Regions from separate parts of the Pseudomonas sp. HY7a-MNA-CIBAN-0227 genome, predicted to be linked through region 3. Evidence: predicted binding sites of a transcription regulator. Region 3 holds the regulator's gene; each other region holds the start of a gene.
What was found. Region 3 encodes FliA, which starts transcription of late flagellar genes. Its sites were predicted from a motif close to CTAAAGTTTNNNNNNNNNNNGCCGNTAA; they were not measured.
Positions count from the first base shown of each region.

Region 1 (5,107 bases), on a different contig from region 3:
ACCAGATGCGCTGCGTTATCGTTAACGCTCTTCGCGAGCAAGCTCGATCCTTGGGTTATTCACCCATCTGCGATTGCAGATAATTCTCGATCGTTACTTTGTCGATCAGGCCGACTTGGGTTTCCAGCCAGTCGATGTGCTCTTCCTGGTCTTCAAGGATATCTTCCAGCAACTCGCGGCTGCCGAAGTCGCCCTTGGTTTCGCAATGAGCGATGGCGGCCTTCAGGTTGGTGTGGCTCTTGCGCTCGAAGTTCAGGTCACAGGTAATCATTTCCTGGGAGTGCTCACCGATGTGCAGCTTGCCCAGGTCCTGGACGTTCGGCAGGCCTTCCAGGAACAGGATGCGCTTGATCAGTTTGTCCGCGTCCTTCATGGCTTGGATCGATTCTTTGTACTCGTGCTTGCCCAGTTTTTCCAGGCCCCAATCTTCATACATGCGCGCATGCAGGAAGTACTGATTGATCGCGACCAGTTCATTGGCAAGAATTTTGTTGAGATGCTGGATGACTGTAACGTCGCCTTTCATGATGGGGTCCTGCCCTATATTCGCTGTATATAGGCAGGAGTTTGAGCGGCGCAATGATTACTGTCAAACCTAAGTTATTGAATAATATATGAAAATTAATCGGAATAAGAATGTTTTTGTTCCGCGTCTTGACGGTAACTGATTGAATTGCGGGCATAAAAAAACCGGACACTAAGTCCGGTTCTTTAAAACACGCCAATTATGCGTGTGTAAATTCTGCAGAGTAGGGGATCGCAGCCTGGGCGCTTTGCAGCTTCGTCAGGGTTTCCCGTACCACTTGCTTGGCCAGGCAGGCACATTTGCCGCATTGGCTAGCAACGCCGGTGGTTTCACGCACTTCTTTGTAGCTGCAGCAACCTTCGTAGATTGCTTCGCGGATTTGTCCGTCGGTGACGCCAGTGCAGAGGCAGACATACATAAGGGAGAACCATCGCGGGTTTGAGGCTTAAGTGCGATAGATCTTAATGTTAACGAGAATGATTGTCAAAATAGTTTCTATCAGCTCCTGGCTAGAGCGCTCCCTTACCGATGAACGGTTTGTGCGCAGGGCGTTTTGCCATCATTCTGCCCGCGCAGGGGATTTGGAAAATCCACTAAGGACAGCTCAAAGTGGCCGTGTATGATGGTCGGTCTTCACGAAGCGTGATCGCGTCACAGTCCTGTCGTTTACCCAAGGCAGACTGGAGCGGGTCCTTTTTTACTTCAATCATGCTTTTATCAGCACTGCATCAGGAGATATCCAATGAGCGTACTCGTCGGCAAACCGGCCCCGGATTTCGATGTACCTGCCGTCCTCGGCAATGGCGAAATCGTTGACAGCTTCAAGCTGTCTGAAGCCATCAAAGGCAAATACGGCCTGGTGTTCTTCTATCCGCTGGACTTCACCTTCGTCTGCCCATCGGAGCTGATCGCTCTGGATCACCGCATGGACGATTTCAAGGCGCGTAATGTTGAAGTGGTAGCCGTTTCCATCGACTCCCATTTTACCCACAACGCCTGGCGCAACACTGCCATCAATGATGGCGGCATCGGCAAAGTCAAATACACCATGGCTGCCGACATGAAGCACGACATCGCCAAGGCCTACGACGTTGAGTCCGAAGGCGGCGTAGCGTTCCGTGGTGCGTTCCTGATAGACGACAAGGGCGTTGTCCGCTCGCAGATCATCAACGACCTGCCGCTGGGCCGTAACATGGAAGAGCTGATCCGCCTGGTTGACGCGCTGCAATTTCACGAAGAGCACGGTGAAGTCTGCCCTGCCAACTGGAAAAAAGGCGACAAGGGCATGAACGCTTCGCCAGAAGGCGTTGCTGCTTACCTGACCGAGAACGCTAACAAGCTGTAATCGCCACGTTAGCGGCAAAAAAAACCGGCCTGATAGGGCCGGTTTTTTTATGCGCGGGATTTAACCTCAGTCGTTGAAGTCTTCCCACCCACCCATCTGTTTCCAGCGGTTGACGATGCCGCAGAACAGGTCGGCGGTCTTCTCGGTGTCGTAGCGGGCCGAGTGGGCTTCACGGCCGTCGAAGTCGATACCGGCGGCCTGGCAGGCTTTTGCCAGCACGGTTTGGCCATAGGCCAGACCTGCCAACGTTGCGGTGTCGAAACTGGAGAACGGATGAAACGGGTTGCGTTTCATGTCCAGGCGCGTCACGGCGGCGTTGAGGAAGCCCAAGTCGAAGCTGCTGTTGTGGCCTACGAGGATGGCGCGTTTGCAGCCATTGGCCTTCAATGCCTTGCGTACACCGCGAAAAATATCGGTCAGCGCGGTTTCTTCGCTGACGGCCATGCGCAGCGGATGATCGAGCTTGATCCCGGTGAACTCCAGGGCGGCCGCCTCGATGTTGGCGCCTTCGAACGGTTCGACGCGAAAGAAGTGGGTGTGTTCCGGAAACACGAAACCCTGTTCATCCATGCCAATGGTGACGGCAGCAATTTCCAGCAAGGCGTCGGTGGCGCAGTTGAAACCGCCGGTTTCTACATCAATGACCACTGGCAGGTAGCCACGGAAACGCTCGGCCATCGGGTGACGGGAACCACCACCACCGTGTTCCTGGTCGTCGTCGAAATGGTCTTCACTCACGGGTGTTCCTCCAGCAGGCGCCAGCGCAGTGTTTCACCGGCGCGCAGCGGGATTACGGTCAGCTCGCCAAATGGCAGGCTGGTTGGGGCGGTCCAGTCTTCACGAACCAGGGTAATGCGGTCGGTATTCGCCGGCAGCCCGTAGAAGCGCGGGCCATTGAGGCTGGCGAAACCTTCAAGCTTGTCCAGGGCGTTGCGTTGCTCGAACGCCTCGGCGTACAGCTCGATTGCGGCATAGGCGGTGTAGCAGCCGGCACAACCACACGCCGCTTCCTTGGCGTGCTGGGCGTGGGGCGCGGAATCTGTGCCGAGGAAGAACTTCTCGCTGCCACTGGTGGCGGCATCGAGCAGTGCGACCTGATGGGTGTTTCGCTTGAGGATCGGCAGGCAGTAGAAGTGCGGCCGAATCCCGCCCACCAGCATGTGGTTGCGGTTGTACAGCAAGTGATGCGCGGTGATGGTCGCACCGACGTTGGCCGAGGCCTCGGTGACGAACTGCACGGCATCAGCGGTGGTGATGTGTTCGAACACGACTTTGAGAGTCGGGAACAGCTCGACCACGCGACGCATATGCTCGTCGATAAAGATCTTCTCGCGATCGAATACGTCGACATCACCACGGGTGACTTCGCCGTGGATCAGCAACGGCATGCCGACCTCGGCCATGGCTTCGATAGCCGGCAGGATCTTATCTATGCTGGTCACGCCAGAATCTGAGTTGGTGGTTGCGCCGGCCGGGTACAGCTTGGCGGCGTGGACAAAGCCGCAGGCCTTGGCCTCGCGAATTTCTTCGGGCTGGGTACGGTCGGTCAGGTACAGCACCATCAACGGTTCGAAGCGGCTACCGGCCGGTCGTGCAGCGAGAATGCGCTGGCGATAGGCGTCGGCTTCCGCGGCGTTACGCACCGGAGGTACCAGGTTAGGCATGATGATGGCGCGGCCAAACGTACGCGCTACATCGGCCACGGTTTGGGGCAACGCTGCACCATCGCGAAGATGAATATGCCAGTCGTCGGGACGCAGCAGGGTCAGGCGGTCGGACATTGGGGATTCCAGGCGGGTCAATCTGGTGGGAATGCTACCGGAAAAGACTCTTGCAGGCACTCGCTATCAAGTTTTGCAGGATGCGACCGATATCCCTGGGTATGCCTTAACGATGTATGACGCCTTGATGTGTTGTAGAAACCAATGGAGCCTCCCGTGCGCCAGCATTATCTAGCCCTGCTCAGTGTGTTCGCCAGCTTGCCCGCGATGGCCCTCACGTTCCAGACCCGTCTGGAGAATATTGAGTGGAAGGTAGAAGGCGACAAATTCGAGTGTCGCTTGAGCCAGCCGATCAGCGATTTTGGTTCTGGCGAGTTCGTGCGCCGTGCGGGCGAGCAGGCAACATTTCGCCTGAAAGCCTATAACGGCTCCCTGGGCGCAGGTTCCGCGACACTATTAGCGGCAGCAGCGCCGTGGCAGCCGGGGCGCGGTGATATCAATCTGGGAGCAGTGCGTGCCGGTAGCGGTGATGTGCTGTTCAACAGCTCCCAAGCCCAGGCCGGGCGTTTGTTCAATGGCTTGCTCGATGGCCGCAGCCCGACGGTACGCCACTACGGCCGCGATGGGGGTTACTCCGAAATACGTCTATTGCCGGTGAAGTTCAACAAAGCCTACAGCGACTACCAGTTGTGTACCGCGAAACTGCTGCCGATGAATTTCGAGCAGGTCAAACAGGCCGAGGTAGGTTTTCCCGGTGGTGGCATCGATCTGGACGCCGCTGCCAAGGCCAAGCTGTTGGTGATGCTGGAATTCATCAAGGCCGATCCGACCGTCAATCATATCGAGTTGGACGGCCACTCGGACAACAGCGGCAATCGCCTGACCAATCGTGACCTTTCAAGGCGTCGCGGCCTGGCGGTGATGGACTTTCTCAAGGCCAACGGTATCCCTGAATCGCAGATTGTCCTGCGTTTTCACGGTGAACGTTACCCGCTGGCACCGAACACCAATCCAGGCAACCGGGCGAAGAATCGCCGGGTCAATATTCATCTGGAGCGGGTGCCGGCTCCCGAGAAGCCGACGCCCCAGGCGAAGGCCCCGAGTAGCGCCGCCACCACCTCCTGAGGTGCGGCTATTAGTCGCTCGCCCGACAGAATCTGTCGCTTTATCTTCATTTGCTGTCGCGCCCCTGTAAATTCACGGTTTTGATCGGTAGAATCGACGCCTTTCCGTAAAACCCGTGGAGTGATGGCATGGCCGACGTAAACAAGGTCGTTCTCGCGTATTCCGGCGGCCTGGACACTTCGGTGATCCTCAAGTGGCTGCAGGATACTTATAACTGTGAAGTGGTGACCTTCACCGCTGACCTGGGTCAGGGCGAAGAGGTCGAACCTGCACGTGCCAAGGCGCAAGCCATGGGCGTGAAAGAGATCTACATTGACGACCTGCGCGAAGAGTTCGTCCGCGATTTCGTCTTCCCGATGTTTCGCGCCAACACCGTCTATGAAGGCGAGT
Region 1 is NZ_JBEOPT010000001.1:36,303-41,409, reverse strand. It holds gene bfr (bacterioferritin) at 56-526, opposite strand; gene AAEZ06_RS00210 (bacterioferritin-associated ferredoxin) at 726-944, opposite strand; gene AAEZ06_RS00205 (peroxiredoxin) at 1,269-1,871, shown strand; gene rnt (ribonuclease T) at 1,938-2,609, opposite strand; gene pyrC (dihydroorotase) at 2,606-3,652, opposite strand; gene AAEZ06_RS00190 (flagellar protein MotY) at 3,809-4,717, shown strand; gene AAEZ06_RS00185 (argininosuccinate synthase) at 4,846-5,107, shown strand, end outside.
Region 1: the regulator FliA is predicted to act here: its motif matches at 3,718-3,745, upstream of AAEZ06_RS00190 (flagellar protein MotY).

Region 2 (5,107 bases), on a different contig from region 3:
AAATGCGATGGTTTGCATGATTAAAACTCATGCCTGAGCGATTCTGGTAGGGTTTCGAGATTGCGCTGTCGGAGCTGTCCCTATGTCTCGTCGTCTTCCTCCGCTTTATGCCTTGCGGGCATTTGAAGCCGCGTCGCGATACAACTCCTTCACCCGTGCGGCAGAGGAGTTGTCCATTACCCAAAGTGCGGTTAGCAGGCACATTCGCACCCTGGAAGAGCATTTCGCCTGCCGCCTGTTCCAGCGTAGCGGTCGCACCTTGCAGCTCACCGAAGCGGCGCGATTGCTGCTGCCCGGTGTGCGCGAGGGCTTTGCCGCCCTGGAGCGCGCCTGTCATACCCTGAACGCCGAAGATGACATCCTGCGCATGAAGGCACCGTCCACCCTGACCATGCGCTGGTTGCTGGCGCGGCTCAGTCGTTTCCGGCATTTGCAGCCAGGCAATGAAGTGCAATTGACCAGCGCCTGGATGAGCATCGATGAAGTGGACTTCAATCAGGAGCCCTTCGACTGCGCTGTACTGCTGAGCAATGGCCACTTTCCACCAGACTGGGAGGCCTGTTACCTGTTTCCCGAACTGCTGATCCCGGTGGGTGCGCCCAACCTGCTCAGCGACGGGCCCTGGGACGCTGCGCGCCTGGCCACTGCCGAACTGCTGCACCCGACGCCAGACCGTCGGGATTGGCGCAACTGGTTGGCGCGTATGGGGCTGTCGTCCCAGGTATCGCTCAAGGGTGGGCAAGTGTTCGATACCCTGGAACTGGGCATGATCGCCGCGGCCCGAGGTTATGGGGTGTCGATGGGCGATTTGCTGATGGTGGCCGAAGACGTGGCCCAAGGCCGGTTGAGCCTGCCGTGGCCGACCGCTGTGGCCAGTGGGGAAAATTACTACCTGGTTTGGCCGAAAACCCGTCCCGGTGGTGAGCGCTTGCGCAGGCTCTCGGACTTCCTTCAGGGCGAGGTCAGGGCGATGGAGTTGCCTCAGGTCGAACGGCTCGACTGACTCGGTGTAGTGTCCCAAAGCAATGCGTTTGAGTGGCGCCTCTGTGAATCACTCAAGTATTGATCAGCCCCGCCGAAGTAGGTGTGACGGAGCCGTCATTTTTTAGCGGCTCAGCGTGCCCCCCCTATTAGAAAATTTGCCGAGCTGCGCTATGAGATCAGGATGATCCGGGCCTCGGCCAGGAGCTGTCATGTCTCAACCACGCGCCCGGATTGCCTCCCAGCTGGGGTTTGCCTTAGCGGTGATATTGGCTGTCGTCATCAGCGGCAGTACTGTCTTTGCCCTGCGTTCCCTGGACTCCGCCAACCTCGATACCCGGGAAGAACACCTGGCCAGCGAGGCGCGGTTGCTCGCTGACCAGCTCAATACCTTCCACGGCACCTTGCGCGAGAGCACCCAGCGTTTGAGCGGGCTGTTCGAAAAACGCTTCGGCGCCGGCTTGAGTGTGCGTGCAGACCAGCTGGTGACAGTGGCCGGCGTGCAGACGCCGAGCCTGTACCTCGGTACTGAGATGCTCAACAACAACTTCGACGAAGTCGACGAGTTCAAGCAGATGTCCGGCGGCGTGGCCACGGTGTTTGTGCGCAGCGGCGATGACTTCATCCGGGTCAGTACTTCCCTGACCAAGCAGGATGGCAATCGCGCCATCGGTACGGTGCTGGATCGCCAGGGCCCGGCCTATTCGCGCCTGCTGGCCGGGCAGAGTTACATCGGCCGAGCGGTGTTGTTCGAACGCTCCTACATGACTCAATACAGTCCAGTGCGTGATACGGCCGGTAAGGTCATCGCCGTATTGTTTATCGGTTTCGACTACACCGATGCGCAGAACACCCAATTCGACAACCTCAAGCGTTTCCGTATTGGCCAGACCGGCTCCCTGGCGTTGCTGGACGAACAGCAGCGTTGGTTGGTGCCGCCGGCCGGCGTGCAAGCATTGGATCAAGCGGTTCCGGTGATGCTCGATCTGGCCAAGAAACCGGGTAAGGGCCATTTCTGGAGCGACAAGAACGAAGACTTCTACAGCGTTTCGGTGCCGTTCGACGGTGGCCCGTGGTCGGTGGTGGCGAGCATGCCGAAAGCCGAAATTCGCGCAGTGACCTGGTCGGTGGGCATTCGCCTGGTGATCGGCAGCGTGCTGGCGATGTTGCTGGCGGTGGGCGCGACGGTCTGGCTGCTGCGCAGCAAATTGGCGCCGCTTGGGGACCTGGTGCGCCAGGCCGAAGCCTTGGGTGCCGGGGATTTGAGTGCGCGCTTGAATGTCTCCAGCCACGACGAAATCGGTCAGTTGGCCCGCAGCTTCAATCAGATGGGCGAAGCGCTGTCGAACATGGTGTCCCATATCCGCAAGGCTGCCGAAGAGGTCAACAGCCGCGCTCAGGCGCTGTCCGGTCTGTCCGGTGGTGCCTATGAAGGCATGGAGCAGCAGTCCGGCGAGATCACCAGCATGGCCGGCGCAGTGGAAGAATTCAGCGCCACGTCGCTGAACATCGCCGACAATATGGGCAGTACCGAACGCCTGGCCCAGGAAAACGCCCAGCAAACACGGATCGGCCGTACCTCGATGCAAGAGGCGTCGTCGTCCCTGGAACATATCGCCACCGCACTGAACAGCACGGCGACGGTGATCAACACCTTGGGGCAGCGCTCCCAGGAAATCGGCGGAATTGTTGGGGTGATCACCTCGATTGCCGAACAGACCAACCTGCTGGCCCTCAACGCCGCCATCGAAGCAGCCCGGGCCGGCGAGCAGGGTCGTGGCTTTGCGGTGGTGGCCGATGAAGTGCGCAACCTGGCGTCGCGCACCCGTCAGGCCACCGACGAGATTTCCGGGATGATCCAGAGTATCCAGCAGGAAACCGGCAACGCCATCAGCACCATGGAGCAAGGCAACGTGTTGATGCAGGAAGGCCTGTCACGCAATGCCGATGTGGCTTTGGCTCTGGCGCGGATCGACGAACAAAGCCGCTCGGCCGGCCAGCAATTTGCCGCGATCACTACCGCAACCCAGGAACAGAGCAGCACTGCCACATTGCTCAGCAGTAACTTGCAAAGCATCGCCCTGGCCAACAGTGAGCAGCGGGAAGTGGTGTCGAACCTGGCGATTACCGCCAAGGAACTGGAGACGTTGGCGGCGGGTTTGCGCCATGAGGTTGACCGATTCAGGTGAGCATCAAAACTGTGGCGAGGGATTAGCTGATCGCTGCTGGCCGATACTGCAACGCTTCTGCCAAATGGTGGCGGCCGATCGCTTCCATCTGCTCCAGATCCGCCAAGGTGCGGGCGACCTTCAACAATCGATGCGCCGCCCGCAGCGACAAAGTCAGCCGCTCGCAGGCGGTCTCCAGCCAGCCTTCATCGACTTTCGCCAGCGCGCAATGCTCTCGTAGCCCCGGCAAGTCGAGAAAGGCGTTGGCACAACCCTGGCGCTGCTGCTGGCGGTCGCGGGCCTCGGCGACACGTACCGAAGCGCTGGCCGTGTCGTCTCCGGCTTGTGTGGCCGGGTTCAGCGCGGTGCTTTCCCGCGCAACGGTCACGTGCAGGTCAATGCGGTCCAGCAACGGCCCGGAGAGTTTGTTGCGATAGCGCTGGATTTTTTCCGGCGAACAACGACAGCGCCCGCTTGGCTCACCCAGATAGCCACATGGGCATGGGTTCATCGCGGCCACTAGCTGAAAGCGCGCCGGGAAACTCACCCGGTCGCGGGCGCGGGAGATGACGATATGGCCCGACTCCAGTGGCTCGCGCAGTACCTCCAGCACCTTGCGATCAAACTCCGGCAACTCGTCGAGAAACAGCACGCCGTGATGGGCGAGAGTGATTTCTCCAGGCTGCGGTTTTGAGCCGCCGCCTACCAGTGCTGGCCCTGAAGCCGAATGGTGGGGCTGGCGAAATGGTCGGTGCGGCCAATGGCTCAGCGGTGCCAGGCTGACCACTGACTGAATCGCCGCCACCTCCAGCGCTTCCTGCTCGCTCAAGGGAGGCAGCAATCCTGGCAGGCGACTGGCGAGCAAGGTTTTGCCGGTGCCTGGCGGCCCGCTGAACAGCAGATTATGGGCGCCTGCCGCGGCAATCAATAACGCTCGTTTGGCCGCCAACTGGCCCTGGACTTCACTCAGGTCGGGGTAGGGCTTGTTCAGGTACATCAGGCCACTGGAAGCGAAGGGATCAATCGGCACATGCCCATTCAGGTGCGCCACCACTTGCAGCAGGTGATCTACCGCAATCACCTTCAAGCCGGAGGCAAGGCACGCCTCTTCGGCATTGGCCCGAGGCACTATCAAGGTGCGCCCGGCCTTGCGTGCTGCGAGCGCCGCTGGCAACACACCCTTTACCGCGCGTACTTCGCCGGACAGCGCCAGTTCGCCGAGGCACTCCACGTCATCGAGCATCAGCGCTGGCACCTGCACGCTGGCGGCGAGAATCCCCAGGGCAATCGCCAAATCAAAACGTCCGCCGTCCTTGGGCAGGTCGGCGGGCGCGAGGTTGAGGGTGATACGGCGGGCGGGATATTGCAGGGCAGAGTTGAGAATGGCGCTGCGCACTCGGTCCTTGCTTTCCTTGACCGCCGTTTCCGGCAAACCCACTAGCGTAAGCGACGGCAAACCATTGGCCATATGCACCTCGACGGTGACGGCGGGGGCTTCGACGCCAATCTGGGCGCGGCTGTGGACGATGGCGAGGGACATGCTCGTTCCTTGAAATGGGATGGCCGCTTCCTGCGGGTTTTCCAAGAGTAGACGAGGTGGGGAAGAGTGAGGCGGGGAGGTTTTACAGAGCGTGACCAAACTGTAGGAGCGAGCTTGCTCGCGAAAATAGTCAACGATAACGCGGGCATTCTGAATGAACGCGGCGCTCTCGGGCTCTTCGCGAGCAAGCTCGCTCCTACAAGGGCAGGCGTTATTCGGTGGGTGGATTCAACCGCGCTTCCAGCTCTGCAACCTTGGCTTCAAGGCTTTCCAGCCGTGCCCGAGTGCGGGCCAATACGACCATCTGGCTATCAAACTCTTCCCGGCTGACCAGGTCCAGCTTGCTGAAGCCACTCTGCAACAAAGCCTTGAATTGGCTTTCGATTTCGTTGCGAGGCAGCGGGGTTTCGCCGCTGAA
Region 2 is NZ_JBEOPT010000008.1:244,357-249,463, forward strand. It holds gene AAEZ06_RS15940 (LysR substrate-binding domain-containing protein) at 83-1,003, shown strand; gene AAEZ06_RS15945 (methyl-accepting chemotaxis protein) at 1,194-3,170, shown strand; gene AAEZ06_RS15950 (YifB family Mg chelatase-like AAA ATPase) at 3,193-4,689, opposite strand; gene AAEZ06_RS15955 (accessory factor UbiK family protein) at 4,901-5,107, opposite strand, start outside.
Region 2: the regulator FliA is predicted to act here: its motif matches at 1,055-1,082, upstream of AAEZ06_RS15945 (methyl-accepting chemotaxis protein).

Region 3 (5,107 bases):
GGTGGACCGTAACCAGGGCGGGCAATTGCTGGCGCGGATCAAGGGCGTGCGCAAGAAGCTGTCCCAGGACCTGGGCTTTCTGATGCCCACTGTGCACATTCGTGACAACCTCGACCTGGCCCCCAGCGCCTACCGCCTGACCTTGATGGGCGTGACCCTGGCAGAAGCCGAGATCTACCCGGACCGGGAGTTGGCGATCAACCCCGGCCAGGTCTTCGGTACCCTCAGCGGCATAACCGCCAAAGATCCGGCTTTTGGCCTGGAGGCCGTGTGGATCGAAGCCAGTCAGCGCAACCAGGCGCAGTCCCTGGGCTACACCGTGGTGGATGCCAGCACGGTGGTCGCCACCCACCTTAACCAGATTCTCTACAAGCACTCCCACGAGCTGATTGGCCACGAAGAAGTCCAGCAACTCATGCAGTTACTGGCCAAAGCCTCGCCGAAACTGGCTGAAGAGCTGGTGCCGGGAATACTGTCGCTGTCGCAACTGCTCAAGGTGCTGCAAGCGCTGTTGGCCGAGCAGGTGCCGGTGCGGGACATTCGCAGCATTGCCGAAGCCGTCGCCAACAATGCCGCCAAGAGTCAAGATACTGCCGCGCTGGTCGCCGCGGTGCGCGTCGGATTGTCCCGCGCCATTGTCCAAAGCATTGTAGGGCTTGACTCCGAGCTGCCTGTGATCACCTTGGAACCAAGGTTGGAACAAATATTGCTCAATAGTATTCAGAAGGCAGGGCAAGGCCAGGAAGAGGGCGTTCTGCTGGAGCCAAGCATGGCTGAAAAGCTGCAGCGTTCGTTGATTGACGCCGCACAGCGCCAGGAAATGCAGGGCCAACCGGTGATTCTGCTGGTGGCAGGCCCCGTTCGGGCGATGTTGTCGCGGTTTGGACGCCTGGCAGTACCGAATTTGCACGTTTTGGCTTATCAGGAAATTCCTGACAATAAGCAAGTGACTATCGTCGCGACAGTAGGCCCCAACGGCTGAGGTAGTGGGTTATGCAAGTGAAGCGTTTTTTCGCCGCCGATATGCGTCAGGCCATGAAACTGGTTCGTGATGAGCTGGGCGCCGACGCCGCGATTATCGGTAACCGTCGCATTGCCGGCGGTGTCGAGCTGACGGCTGCCCTGGATTACCAACCCTCGGCGCTGGCGCCGCGCGTACCGAACATGGAACTGGAAGACGAGCTGCGCAAGACCGCCTCGCGCATTGTCTCGGCCCAGGCCGAATTGAGCATGCGCGGCGACAGCGACGCCACCACCAATCGCCAGCTGTTCGCCGGCCTGCCGCTGACCGCCTCCGAGCCGCTGGTGGAGCCGACCTTTGTCGAGCCACCACGGCCTGCGGCGCCCGCACAGGCGGCCCCGGTCGATCAGCGCGTGTTCGACTCTATGCGTTTTGAACTCAACGGCCTGCGTGAGTTGCTGGAAGTGCAGCTTGGCTCGTTGGCGTGGAACCAATTGCAGGGCAGCAAACCGCAACAGGCCAACCTCTGGCGCCGCCTGCAACGCATCGGCCTGTCCGGCCCGTTGTCCCGCGACCTGCTGGCGCTGACCACCGAAATTGAAGAGCCTCGCCAGGCTTGGCGCATGTTGCTGGCCCATCTGGCGCGGATGATTGTTACCCCTGAAATCGAACCTCTGGAAGAAGGTGGCGTGATTGCCATGGTCGGCCCTGCCGGCATGGGCAAGACCACCACCCTGGCCAAGCTGGCAGCCCGATACGTGCTCAAGTACGGCGCGCAGAACATCGCGCTGGTGAGCATGGACAGCTACCGCATTGGCGCCCAGGAACAGCTCAAGACCCTGGGCCGCATCCTCAACGTGCCGGTGACCCATGTCGATCCAGGCCAGTCGTTGGCCAACGCCCTCGATCCGCTGCTGCGCAAGCGCGTGGTGTTGATCGACACCGCTGGCCTGCAAGCCAGCGATCCGGCCCTGCGCATGCAGCTGGAAAGCCTGGCTGGGCGCGGGATCAAGTCAAAAAATTATCTGGTGCTTGCAACAACCAGCCAGAAACAGGTTCTCACCGCTGCGTACCACAGTTACAAGCGTTGTGGGCTGGCCGGCTGCATCCTGACTAAACTTGACGAAACGGCGAGTCTGGGCGAGGTGCTGAGTTTGGCAATCAGTCATGAATTACCGGTCGCCTACCTGACCGACGGGCCGCGGATCCCGGATGATTTACATCTGCCGCGCCGTCATCAGTTGGTCAGCCGTGCCGTCAGCGTGCAAATGCAGGAAGAACCCAGTGAGGAAGCGATGGCTGACATGTTCGCGGATCTCTACCACAGTCCGGCCAAACGGGTCGGCTGAGGGCAACATGGCCTTCAATATAAAATGACAGTGCAAAGTACCTACATCGATGGTCTGCCAGCAGTTCGCGCAACCACCTCATGTAGCCTGCGTCTAAGCAAGACAAGGTAAAGAAATAAAATGGGCAGCATGCATCCCGTACAGGTGATCGCGGTGACCGGCGGCAAAGGTGGCGTCGGGAAAACTAACGTGTCAGTGAATTTGTCCCTGGCCCTGGCAGAGCTTGGCCGCCGCGTCATGCTGCTGGATGCCGACCTGGGACTGGCGAACGTTGATGTTCTGCTGGGACTGACGCCCAAACATACATTGGCCGATGTCATCGAGGGCCGCTGTGAGCTGCGCGACGTGCTGTTGCAGGGTCCCGGCGGGATTCGCATCGTGCCGGCTGCCTCCGGCACCCAGAGCATGGTGCATCTGAGCCCGGCGCAGCATGCGGGCCTGATCCAGGCCTTCAGCGATATTGGCGACAACCTCGACGTGCTGGTGATCGACACCGCCGCCGGGATCGGTGAGTCCGTGGTCAGCTTTGTGCGCGCAGCGCAAGAAGTGTTGCTGGTGGTCTGCGACGAGCCCACCTCGATCACCGACGCCTACGCCCTGATCAAACTGCTTAACCGCGACTACGGCATGAACCGCTTCCGCGTGCTGGCCAACATGGCCCAAAGCCCGCAGGAAGGACGCAACCTGTTCGCCAAGTTGACCAAGGTCACGGATCGCTTCCTCGATGTCGCCTTACAATATGTTGGCGCAGTTCCCTATGACGAGTGTGTGCGCAAGGCTGTGCAAAAGCAGCGTGCAGTCTATGAAGCATTCCCTCGTTCGAAGTGCGCACTGGCGTTCAAGGCTATTGCTCAGAAGGTCGATACTTGGCCGTTGCCCGCCAATCCGCGGGGGCATCTGGAGTTTTTCGTCGAGCGATTGGTGCATCAGACGAGTGCAGGACCGGTGTTATGACAGCCAGCGGCTACAACCTTTACAAGAGTTCGGCTCGTGATAGCCAAGGCGAATTGATTGAGCGCTATGCGCCCTTGGTCAAGCGCATTGCCTACCACTTGCTGGCACGCTTGCCCGCCAGCGTTCAGGTCGAAGACCTGATCCAGGCAGGCATGATCGGCTTGCTCGAAGTGTCGACCAAATATGACGCGAGCAAGGGTGCGAGTTTCGAGACGTATGCGGGTATCCGTATCCGTGGCGCGATGCTCGACGAAGTGCGTAAAGGTGATTGGGCGCCGCGTTCGGTCCACCGTAATACCCGCATGGTAAGTGACGCAATTCGCTCAATTGAAGCAAAAACCGGTCGTGACGCTAAAGATCACGAAGTTGCGGCCGAACTCCAATTGAGTCTCGACGATTACTACGGGATTTTGAACGATACCTTGGGCAGTCGCTTGTTCAGTTTCGACGACCTGTTGCAGGACGGCGAACATGAAGGGCTGCACGAGGACGGCGCGAGTGCTCATCTCGAACCGTCGCGCGATCTGGAAGATGAACGCTTTCAGGGCGCACTGGCGGGCGCGATTGCCAATTTGCCGGAGCGTGAGCGACTAGTGTTGGCGCTGTACTACGACGAAGAGCTGAACCTCAAGGAAATCGGTGAGGTCCTGGGGGTCAGCGAATCGCGGGTCAGCCAGTTACACAGCCAGTGCGCGGCCCGCTTGCGGGGGCGTTTGGGAGAGTGGCGAGCGCGCTGACAGGCAGTGTGGGGACACTGCGAACGACACCGTCCATGCTCTTGGTGTGGACGGGTTAGCCCGTGGTGTACCCCTGCAGTCCTTTTTGTGTAACGCCTGTTGATTGAAATGGCGCGCCCAGGTGCTGGACGCGTTTAAGACTGCTTGGAGGTCGAATTGGACAAGAACATGAAAATCCTCATCGTTGATGACTTCTCAACGATGCGGCGGATCATAAAAAACCTGTTGCGTGACCTTGGGTTCACAAATACGGTCGAGGCGGATGACGGCATTACAGCGATTCCGATCCTCAACAGCGGGAGCATCGACTTTCTGGTAACCGACTGGAACATGCCGGGCATGACCGGTATCGATTTGCTGCGTCATGTGCGCGCTGATGAAAAACTGCGCAGCCTTCCCGTGCTGATGGTGACCGCCGAAGCCAAGCGTGAACAGATCATCGAAGCCGCCCAGGCCGGGGTCAACGGCTACGTGGTCAAGCCATTCACCGCATTGGCCTTGAAAGAGAAGATCGAAAAAATCTTCGAACGCATCAACCATTGATGTCGCCACGGGGGAGCTATGGAGCATAACGAATCATCGCAGGCCGATTTCGAATCGACCCTGAAAAAACATGCTCACCAGTTGGTCGAAAGCCTTGAAAAAGGCCGGTTCGGCGATGCGGTGCAGTTGATTCATGAGCTTAACCAGACCCGTGATCGCGGCCTGTACCAGGAAGTGGGCAAACTCACCCGTGAGCTGCACAGTGCAATCGTCAATTTTCAGATTGACCCGCACATGCCCCAGGCCGAAGAAATCTCGCAAATCACCGATGCCACCGAACGCCTGTCCTATGTGGTCAGGCTGACTGAGGCTGCGGCCAACCGCACCATGGACCTGGTGGAAAACTCCACGCCCCTGGTCAACGGCATGGCCAATGAAGCCAAGGCGCTGAGCACCGACTGGGGCCGTTTCATGCGCCGGGAAGTGGGCGCCGAAGAATTTCGTGAGCTGGCGCGTCGGGTCGAAGGATTTCTGTCGCGTTGTGAGCAGGAAAACCGCACGGTTTCCAGCAACCTCAACGACATTCTGCTGGCCCAGGATTACCAGGACCTCACCGGCCAGGT
Region 3 is NZ_JBEOPT010000009.1:117,491-122,597, reverse strand. It holds gene flhA (flagellar biosynthesis protein FlhA) at 1-982, shown strand, start outside; gene flhF (flagellar biosynthesis GTPase FlhF) at 994-2,310, shown strand; gene fleN (flagellar synthesis regulator FleN) at 2,431-3,264, shown strand; gene fliA (RNA polymerase sigma factor FliA) at 3,261-4,001, shown strand; gene AAEZ06_RS16700 (chemotaxis response regulator CheY) at 4,170-4,544, shown strand; gene AAEZ06_RS16695 (protein phosphatase CheZ) at 4,563-5,107, shown strand, end outside.